Regions from separate parts of the Clostridium sp. AM42-4 genome, predicted to be linked through region 3. Evidence: predicted binding sites of a transcription regulator. Region 3 holds the regulator's gene; each other region holds the start of a gene.

Region 1 (3,283 bases), on a different contig from region 3:
CACCGTTCTCAAAATCCCCTTCAATTTTATCGATCTCGTTGTCGTAGATCCAGGCGCCGCCGGATTTTAAGGTGCGGCCTTCGCCTTTCTTTAAAATAACATTTGCAGACATAATAGATATGCTCCTTTATGATTTTTTTGCTTCTCTCTTCGCCTCTAAGTTGGAAACAACCATGGTGCAGGCTGCGTCACCGGTGATGTTGACGGTGGTACGAGCCATATCGAAGATACGGTCCACACCGGCTACCAGGGCGATGCCATCGACCGGAAGTCCGACAGAGGTCAGTACCATAGCCAGCATGATCATACCGGCACCTCCATGCATTTCATGAAAATCTCGTTTAAGTCATTGAAAGCATTTACGACGCGGACATTTTTCCGCCGACCAGACCAATGGTAACGGCAAACGCGGTCGTGAACAGGTAGAAGATGACGGTCTTCAGTCCGATCGCGCACCGACTTTTTTGATATCACTCATGGAAATGATGCCGCACATAATGGAAAACAGAACAATCGGTACGACGATGAACTTGACCAGATTCAGAAAGATGGTTCCGAATGGTTTAATAAAGGTTTCTGCAAAATCTGCGTGACTCTGCAGCAGCAGTCCGGCGACGATGGCGAGGACCAGTGCAATGAAGATTTTCATTGCCAATGACATTTTCTTTTTTCGTTTATACTTGTATACCCCTTTCTCTTTGGTAATGTTTGTAAAAGATCACTACTGGACACGTTTTTGTGAGCAGTAATGAAAAATCTGAATTGGGGAAAAGCATTGGTGCGGGAAAGCCCGATTGGCTGCTGATGCAGTAAAAAAGGAGACACTGCACCTGAACACACAATGTCCCCGTTGACATTACTTTTATCTTAGCATATCCTTAACGGATGCGCAACCGCTATTGAAGGTGCAAAAAAAGCATGATAGAATAGAAATAATCATGAAAAAACAACAGAACCCCTCTTATATAGGAAGGAAAAAACGTATCTATATGAAAGAAAGCAGAACGGAAGAAACAAGAACGGCGGAAGTGAGAATGACGGAAACGAGAGCAGCAGAAACGGGAACGGAAGAAGCGAGAATGACGGAAGCGAGCAAAAGAAGAAGGAATAAAACGGGATCAGCAGAAACTGCAATGCTACCGGCTCTGCAAAAGCACGACCGGACGAAATATAAGCTGGCGGCCTCCATCAAGGAATGTATGAAGACCACGCCGGTCGACCGCATCACTGTAAAGGATATCGTGGAGGGCAGCGGACTCACCCGTCAGACTTTCTACCGCAATTTCAAGGACAAGTATGACCTCATCAACTGGTATTTCGATAAGCTGGTGCTACAGTCGTTTGAGCAGATCGGTATGGGAAATACGGTGGGCGAGAGCCTGACCCAGAAATTTGAGTTCATTTTAAATGAGAAAGCATTTTTTACCGAGGCATTCCGCTCCGATGACTATAACTCGGTTAAGGAGCATGACTTTGAGCTGATCCTGCAGTTTTACAAGGATCTGATCGCTCGAAAGACCAGCCGTCCGCTGGGAGAGGAACTTGAGTTTTTACTGGAGATGTATTGCCGCGGTTCGGTGTACATGACAGAAAAATGGGTGCTTGGCGGCATGAAGGATTCACCGCGCCGGATGTCTGATAAGCTGGTTGAGGCGATGCCGCCGAAGCTGGAAAAAGTCTTTTCAGAACTGGAACTCTTATAAAATGTTACAAATTAAACAAAATAAATTGTGAGGAATCCACAAAAATGAGAAGAAAGTGACAGAAGTGATACTTTGTCACTTTCTTTTTCTCATTATACTTGTTAAAATAATATCAGTTCGTGAGAGGAAAAATGCCAAACGATTTCGTTTTGGCAAAGTGTCACGAAGAAATTCAGCAAAACAAGAAATCAAATGAGCACAGACTCAAGGAGGATTTTATCATGGCAAACAGAATCGTTTTAAATGAAACTTCTTATCATGGCGCAGGCGCTATCAAAGAGATCGCAAATGAGGTAAAGACCAGAGGCTTTGCAAAAGCTTTCGTATGTTCTGATCCGGATCTGATCAAATTTGGCGTAACCAAGAAAGTAACCGACGTATTAGACGAGGCTGGTCTTGCTTATGAGATCTACTCCAACATCAAACCGAACCCAACCATCGAGAACGTGCAGACTGGTGTTGCAGCATTCAAGGCATCTGGCGCTGACTACCTGATCGCAATCGGCGGTGGTTCCTCCATGGATACCGCAAAAGCAATCGGCATCATCATCAACAACCCGGAGTTCGAGGATGTCAGAAGTCTTGAGGGCGTAGCACCGACCAAGAAACCGTGCGTACCGATCATCGCAGTTCCAACCACTGCAGGTACCGCAGCAGAGGTTACCATCAACTACGTAATCACCGATGTTGAGAAAAAACGTAAATTCGTTTGTGTAGATACCCACGATATCCCGGTTGTTGCAGTGATCGACCCGGATATGATGTCCAGCATGCCGAAGGGCCTGACCGCTTCCACTGGTATGGATGCATTAACCCACGCAATCGAGGGTTACATCACCAAGGGTGCATGGGAGATGACCGATATGTTCCACTTAAAAGCAATCGAGATCATTTCCAAATCCCTGCGCGGCGCAGTAGCAAACACCCCAGAGGGCAGAGAAGGCATGGCACTTGGTCAGTATGTAGCAGGTATGGGCTTTTCTAACGTAGGTCTTGGTATTGTTCATTCCATGGCACACTCCCTGGGTGCTGTTTATGATACCCCGCACGGTGTAGCAAACGCAATCCTTCTGCCGACGATCATGGAGTACAACGCTCCGTGCACCGGTGACAAGTACAAATACATCGCAAAGGCAATGGGCGTTGAAGGTGTCGATTCCATGAGCCAGGAAGAGTACCGCAAGGCAGCAGTCGATGCCGTGAAGAAACTGTCCGCAGATGTAGGTATCCCGGCAGACTTAAAGGCAATCGTAAAAGAAGAGGATCTGGACTTCCTGTCCGAGTCCGCATACGCAGATGCATGCCGTCCGGGCAACCCGAGAGACACCTCTGTAGAAGAGATCAAAGAGCTGTATAAGTCTCTGATGTAATAGCAATCTGATACATAAAACACGAAAGGACCGAAAGCTTCCGCCCCGCCGTATGGCTGGGCAGGAACTTTCGGTCCTTATTCATTGTGTTAACAATGCTGTTATATTGTTTCTTCTCCGCTCCGGTGCGCAGCCGGTGTCTGTCCGGTATATTTCTTGAATAGCACATAATAATATTTCACATTGGAGAATCCCACATTCCGCGCGATG
Region 2 (3,283 bases), on a different contig from region 3:
CGGGTATTCTGGAGAAGGACTACATCGCCCTCGTTCATAGCCTCTACTGCCTTGGTTGCTGCCTCGCCGGTTACGTTGTAATCTGCTACGAATACAACCTCTTTGCCCAGCTTCTCGGACAGGCGTACTGCAACCGGAGCTAAGGACTCACCCTCGTTCGGGCCGTTCTTTACTTTGCCAAGGTGGGAACAAAGGATAACCTTTGCACCCTCACCGATCAGCTTCTGGATAGTCGGAAGTGCAGCCACGATACGGGTCTCATCGGTGATCACGCCATTCTTTAACGGTACGTTGAAGTCACAGCGGACCAGAACTCTTTTTCCTTTTAAATTTTTCAGATCATCAACACTTTTTTTATTTAACATGGAGGTAATCCCCTTTCTTTGTATAAATGATGGTGGGACAAGCCCTATACCTATCGACGCAAAAGGGTCCGGTCCACATGTGACCGGACCCTTTCCTGAGCCTTTTGTAAACTGTTGCCGTTCATGCACTGCATAAACAGCAGCATAAGAATTTCCTTTAGCAGAAATTATGCCAGCTCTGCGAAGTACTTAATGGTGCGAACCATCTGGCTGGTGTAGGAGTTCTCGTTGTCATACCATGAAACAACCTGAACCTCGTACAGATCATCTGCGATCTGAGCCACCATGGTCTGGGTTGCATCAAACAGAGAACCATATCTCATGCCGATAACGTCGGAAGAAACGATCGGATCCTCGTTGTAACCGAAGGACTCGCTTGCTGCTGCTTTCATAGCTGCGTTGATATCTTCTTTGGTAACGCCAGCTTTCTTAACAACTGCAGTTAAGATGGTGGTAGAACCGGTCGGTACCGGAACACGCTGTGCGGAACCGATGAGCTTGCCGTTTAACTCCGGAATAACCAGGCCGATTGCTTTTGCAGCACCGGTGGAGTTCGGAACGATGTTTGCAGCGCCTGCTCTTGCTCTTCTTAAATCGCCTTTTCTGTGCGGGCCGTCCAGGATCATCTGGTCACCGGTGTAAGCGTGGATGGTGCTCATGATACCGGACTGGATCGGAGCGTAGTCGTTCAGTGCTTTTGCCATAGGTGCTAAGCAGTTGGTGGTGCAGGATGCTGCGGAAATGATGGTATCCTCAGCAGTCAGGGTGTTCTCGTTTACGCTGTAAACGATGGTCTTTAAGTCGTTACCAGCCGGAGCGGAGATGACAACCTTCTTTGCGCCTGCGTCAATGTGAGCCTGTGCTTTCTCTTTGGAGGTGTAGAAACCAGTACACTCTAATACTACATCTACGCCGATCTCGCCCCACGGAAGGTCTGCTGCCTTAGCCTCTTTGTAGATGGTAATCTTCTTGCCGTCAACAGTGATGGAGTCCTCGCCAGCCTCTACGGTGTGTTTGCCCTCACCGATGTGGCCTGCATATCCGCCCTGTGCGGTATCGTATTTTAATAAGTGAGCTAACATCTTCGGATCGGTTAAGTCGTTGATTGCTACTACCTCATAACCCTCTGCGCCAAACATCTGTCTGAAAGCCAGACGGCCGATACGACCAAAACCATTGATTGCTACTTTAACTGCCATGATTCATTCCTCCTAGATTGTTAAAAATATGATGATTGTTAAAAAGTCATCAACCTGGTTCTTATTGTACCTAATAACAAGCAAAATAGCAAGCCTTTTTTTGCCATATTAACAAAAACACCTGGATTTTCGTCTTGTTTTTGTCAAAGAAGCCCCCCGGAGGCTGGCTCCGAAGGGCTTTCTTTTGTTCTTTGTATACAATATTCGCTATTTTCGTATCTTTTCCTGCACCAATCTGTCATTATTTACATCTCATCTTTTACATAACCTGCCAGATTGTATGCATGGTCAGATACACGCTCCAGATTGCTGATGATATCCAGGAATACCACACCGGCGGAAGCTTTGCACTCGCCTGCAGACAAACGCTCGATGTGCTTCTCGCGAAGCTCCTCCTCCTGGCTGTCAACATCGTCCTCATACTGGCTGACTTTCCGTACTGCCTCCATATTGCCATTCTGTCTTGCATCAATCGCATACTGGAAGGATTTTAATACGCTGTCGCTGATGGATTTTAAGTCTTCTGCACCAGTGCTGGAAAACTGAAGTCCGTGTTCTACCATATACTGTGCCTGTTCTGCCAGGTTTTCCGCATGGTCACCGATACGCTCGATATCGCTGACGCTGTAGAACAGGTTATTTACGACCTTCTTCTGTTTCTCAGTCAGGGAAAGATTGTCTACCTTGATCAGATACTCGGTCAGCATCTTTTCCATATTGTTGATGGTCTGCTCGGTCTTAAATACGGTTTCTACCTCATCTGAGTTCACGGTCAGAACGGCATCGATGGCACGGGTCACGTTTTCGTAGGTGATCTGTCCCATATGGACTACCTCAAGGGCTGCAGTCTCAACGGCAAAGGCCGGGGACTCGAAGATACGCTCGTCCAGATGTTTGAGGGTTGCAGCTGTTTCTGCATCCTCCACAACCGGCTCTTTCTCTTCTTTTTCCTTCACAACCATACCGGAAATCTTTACCAGAACGTCTGCAAATGGGAACAGCAGCGTGGTCATGGACAGGTTAAAGATCGTATGGAAGATGGAAATCTGCACCGCATTGATATTTGCTGCTGCAAAGGCCGGGCGCAGGCTGAAAAAGATAAAACCAATGGTTCCAAATACGATCGCACCGATCACGTTAAAGGTCAGGTGCATGACCGCTGCACGCTTAGCGGTACGGGAGCCGCCCATACTGGACAGCATTGCCGTTACGCAGGAGCCGATATTCTGGCCCAGCGTAATGTAGATTGCCGCATTGGTCGTTACGATCCCGTTCATGGCAAGGGTCTGTAAGATACCAACCGATGCAGAGGAGCTCTGCAGCAGTGCAGTAACCAGGGCACCGATCAGCATACCTAAAAGCGGATTTCCGCCCAGAACCTCAAATGCTTTCGCGAAGATCGGGGCATCGGTATAAGGATTGATAGAGCCTGACATAAAGTCCAGACCGATAAACAACAGTCCAAGACCGATCATGATCTCACCGACGGTCTTCTTCTTCTGGCTCTTTGAAAACACCAGGAACAACGCTCCGATTCCAATGATGGCCGGCGCATAAAAGCTCGGCTTCATGACTTCAAAGGCATCGCCTAACTGGCTCATGGATACGATCCATGCGGTGATGGTAGTACCGATGTTGGCACCCATAATCACACCCACTGCCTGTGACAGATTTAACACACCTGCACTTACAAAACCAACAACCATAACTGTTGTCGCA
Region 3 (3,283 bases):
CGCTGACGATATGCGGCTCCAGGCTGATGCGCATCTCGTCCTGGATCTCTGCAGGCTTGTCCAGAACCTGGATCTTAGAGAGCATCTTTTCGCGGCTTTCAGCACGCTTGATGGACTTTTCGCGGTTGAAGGATTTTAACTTGGTAATGACCTCCTCCTGATGCCTGATCTCCTGCTGCTGGTTTAACCAGGCCTTCATCTGGGCAGCGCGGATCATGGCCTTTTTCTCGCTGTAGGCGGTGTAGTTGCCAAGGTAAACCGATGCATGCCCCATCTCGAGCTCCACGACCTTTGTGACTACGCGGTTTAAGAAATACCGGTCATGGGCAACGATGATGACTGCCCCGTTATAGTTTAAAAGATAGGTCTCCAGCCAAGCGATGGATTCCATATCCAGGTGGTTGGTCGGCTCATCGAGCAGGATGATGTCCGGGCGGGAGAGTAAGAGCTTACCAAGGGAAACACGGGTTTTCTGTCCGCCGGAAAGCGTGGAGACAGATTTGTTAAATTCATCCTCGGTAAAGCCCAGGCCCTTTAAGACGCCGGTTAACTCGCTCTGCCATGCATAGCCGTTTTCCAGCTCAAAGGTATGGCTTAAACGGCTGTATGCAGAAAGCATCTGTTCTAATTCCTCGCCGGTGGCATGCTGCATGCGGATCTCCAGATCGCGGATATCGAGCTCCATGTCGATGATGGGCTGTTTGACCTCTTTTAATTCTTCATAGATGGTACGGCTGCTGTCCAGATCCTGATGCTGGGCCAGATAACCGAGCGTTTTTCCCTTTGCCAGTACAACCTCGCCGGAATCGGCGGCAAGCTCGCCTACGATGATCTTTAGCAGGGTGGATTTCCCGGCCCCGTTGATCCCGACAATGGAGGCCTTTTCCTGGTCTTCTATATGGAAGGAAACCTCGGACAGAATCTCATCTGTACCGAATGCTTTGCTGATGTGATTACATGATAAAATCATAAATAACTCCATTTCGTTACATTTTCTACTATAAGACTTATCAAGTATAATATAGGTTTTTGGCACTTGTAAAGGGCTTTCTGTGTATTTTTTGTTCAGGAATTGTTTGAACATTGACATAGATTTCGCAAACGGTTATAATAGAATCCAATAGTTTACGTATAGGAGATGTGCAGCATGGAAAACAGAGAGATATCCAAAGCAGTTATTACAAGGCTTCCGCGGTATTACCGTTACCTCGGAGAGCTTTTGGAATCAGGTGTCGAGCGTATCTCATCCAACGAACTGAGTACCCGGATGAAGGTTACCGCTTCCCAGATCCGTCAGGACTTAAATAATTTCGGTGGGTTTGGACAGCAGGGATACGGCTACAACGTGAAATACCTGTATACAGAGATCGGAAAGATTCTTGGGATCGACCGTCAGCATAACCTGATCATCATTGGTGCCGGTAACTTGGGGCAGGCAATCGCAAATTACGCAAATTTCGAGAAGCGTGGATTTATCATCAAAGGAATGTTCGATATCAATCCAAGACTGATCGGTCTTGTGGTGCGCGGTATTGAGATCCGCGGTGTCGATGATCTGGAGCAGTTCATCAAGGATAACGATGTCCAGATGGCGGCACTGACGATCCCAAAGACAAAGGCACCGGAAATCGCAGACCGTCTGGTAAATGCCGGGATCAAGGCAATCTGGAATTTTGCCCATGTAGACTTAAATGTACCGGAAGACGTCGTTGTTGAGAACGTCCACCTTTCAGAAAGTCTCATGCGCCTGTCTTACCGGGTGTGCAGCATGCAGGACCGCAAGCTGGAAGAGGAAAAGAAAAAGGCACAGAGCGAAGCGTAACGGCAGGATCTCGTTGCTGGGCACGCACGCGTGAGCAGCAATGAAAAAGAGCCGGCAGGCAGGGATAAGGAAAGTTATCGTGCCTGCCGGCTTTTGCTGTTGCTGTTTTGGCAGCACAAAAACAGCAGTTTGGCGTGCTGCGGGCAGGTTCTGTGGCTGTTGCAAGGAGGCAGAAATAGTGGATTATGCAGTAACGGCACAGCAGATGAAGGCTGTTGACCAAAATACCATACAGGGAATCGGAATCCCGTCCATGGTCCTTATGGAGCGTGCTGCGCTTGCAGTTGCAGAGGCAGCAGTGTGCATGGCAGATGAGCGGGGGCTGGGAAAGCGTGCGCGGATCCTGGTGGCCTGCGGAACCGGGAACAATGGTGCAGACGGGGTTGCAGCAGGGCGTATCCTGCAGGGGCGCGGCTATGAAGTCCGCCTGTTCTTTGCGGGAAACCCGGAGCACGATTCGGAAGAGATGAAAGCACAAAAGCGGATCGCGCAAAAGCTGCAGCTTGTGCAGGTTACAGAGGAAACATATGAAAGTGAGCCATATGATATCATTCTGGATGCCTTGTTTGGAATCGGGCTTGGCAGGGAGATTACTGGGGCATACAGACAGGTTTTAGAAACGCTGGAGAGACTGAGGCAGAAATGGAATGCTTCCGTGATCGCGGTAGACACGCCCTCCGGGATTCATGGAAGTACCGGTGAGGTGATGGGCATTGCCTTCAGGGCCGATGTGACGGTAACCTTTGGCTACGCAAAAACCGGCCTGCTCCTTTATCCGGGAAAGCAGTATGCAGGCAGACTGACCGTTGCCGATATTGGTTTTCCGGAAATCAGCCTTCAAAAAGCGGGATGGGATGCAAAGATCCTGACCCCGGAGGATCTTAATCAGCTGCCTGTGCGCAGGCCGGATGGAAATAAGGGAACCTTTGGCAAGGTGCTGATCCTTGCAGGAAGCCGTGGAATGAGCGGGGCAGCTTATTTTTCGGCATTAGGCGCTTACCGCACAGGTGCGGGACTTGTGAAAGTCCTGACAGTGCCAGAAAACCGCCAGATCCTGCAGACACAGCTTCCAGAGGCGATCGTTTCCTGTTATGATCCTGACAATGAGGAAACCATGCAGAAAATCCTGGAGGATGCCTGTGCCTGGGCGGATGTGATCGTGGCGGGACCGGGCCTGGGGCAGGAACCATACACGGAATATCTTCTGGAGACGGTGCTTTCCGATGCCTATGTGCCGATCGTGCTCGATGCAGACGGCTTAAACTGTGTGGCATCCCATCCGTACCTGACACGTTATTTTACAGAGAATATCATCATAACGCCCCACATCGGGGAAATGAGCCGTCTGGTATCGGTTTCGGCAGCCGGTATCAAGAAGGAACCGTTAGAGCAGGCAAGAGCCTACAGCGCGCGGTATGGAACCATCTGTGTGCTGAAGGATGCGGTAACTGTCATAACCGA

The links. Region 3 encodes Rex, which represses fermentation and respiration genes when NADH is low (regulators of the CRP and FNR family bind a similar motif). Its sites were predicted from a motif close to ATTGTTAANNNNTTAACAAT; they were not measured.
Region 1: a site for Rex is predicted at 1,801-1,820, ahead of fucO (lactaldehyde reductase). Genes of this name have one in related genera too.
Region 2: a site for Rex is predicted at 1,581-1,600, ahead of gap (type I glyceraldehyde-3-phosphate dehydrogenase). Genes of this name have one in related genera too.

What each region holds. Positions count from the first base shown of each region.
Region 1 is NZ_QUIK01000011.1:98,299-101,581, reverse strand. Features, by position in the region: gene DW922_RS10430 (class I SAM-dependent rRNA methyltransferase) at 1-112, opposite strand, end outside; gene DW922_RS18420 (cation:dicarboxylase symporter family transporter) at 128-307, opposite strand; gene DW922_RS18415 (cation:dicarboxylase symporter family transporter) at 440-661, opposite strand; gene DW922_RS10420 (TetR/AcrR family transcriptional regulator C-terminal domain-containing protein) at 990-1,703, shown strand; gene fucO (lactaldehyde reductase) at 1,925-3,073, shown strand; gene DW922_RS10410 (helix-turn-helix transcriptional regulator) at 3,175-3,283, opposite strand, start outside.
Region 2 is NZ_QUIK01000007.1:44,685-47,967, forward strand. Features, by position in the region: gene DW922_RS07130 (phosphoglycerate kinase) at 1-365, opposite strand, end outside; gene gap (type I glyceraldehyde-3-phosphate dehydrogenase) at 533-1,564, opposite strand; gene DW922_RS07140 (Na/Pi cotransporter family protein) at 1,810-3,283, opposite strand, start outside.
Region 3 is NZ_QUIK01000003.1:102,795-106,077, forward strand. Features, by position in the region: gene abc-f (ribosomal protection-like ABC-F family protein) at 1-970, opposite strand, end outside; gene DW922_RS03290 (redox-sensing transcriptional repressor Rex) at 1,148-1,822, shown strand; gene DW922_RS03295 (NAD(P)H-hydrate dehydratase) at 2,001-3,283, shown strand, end outside.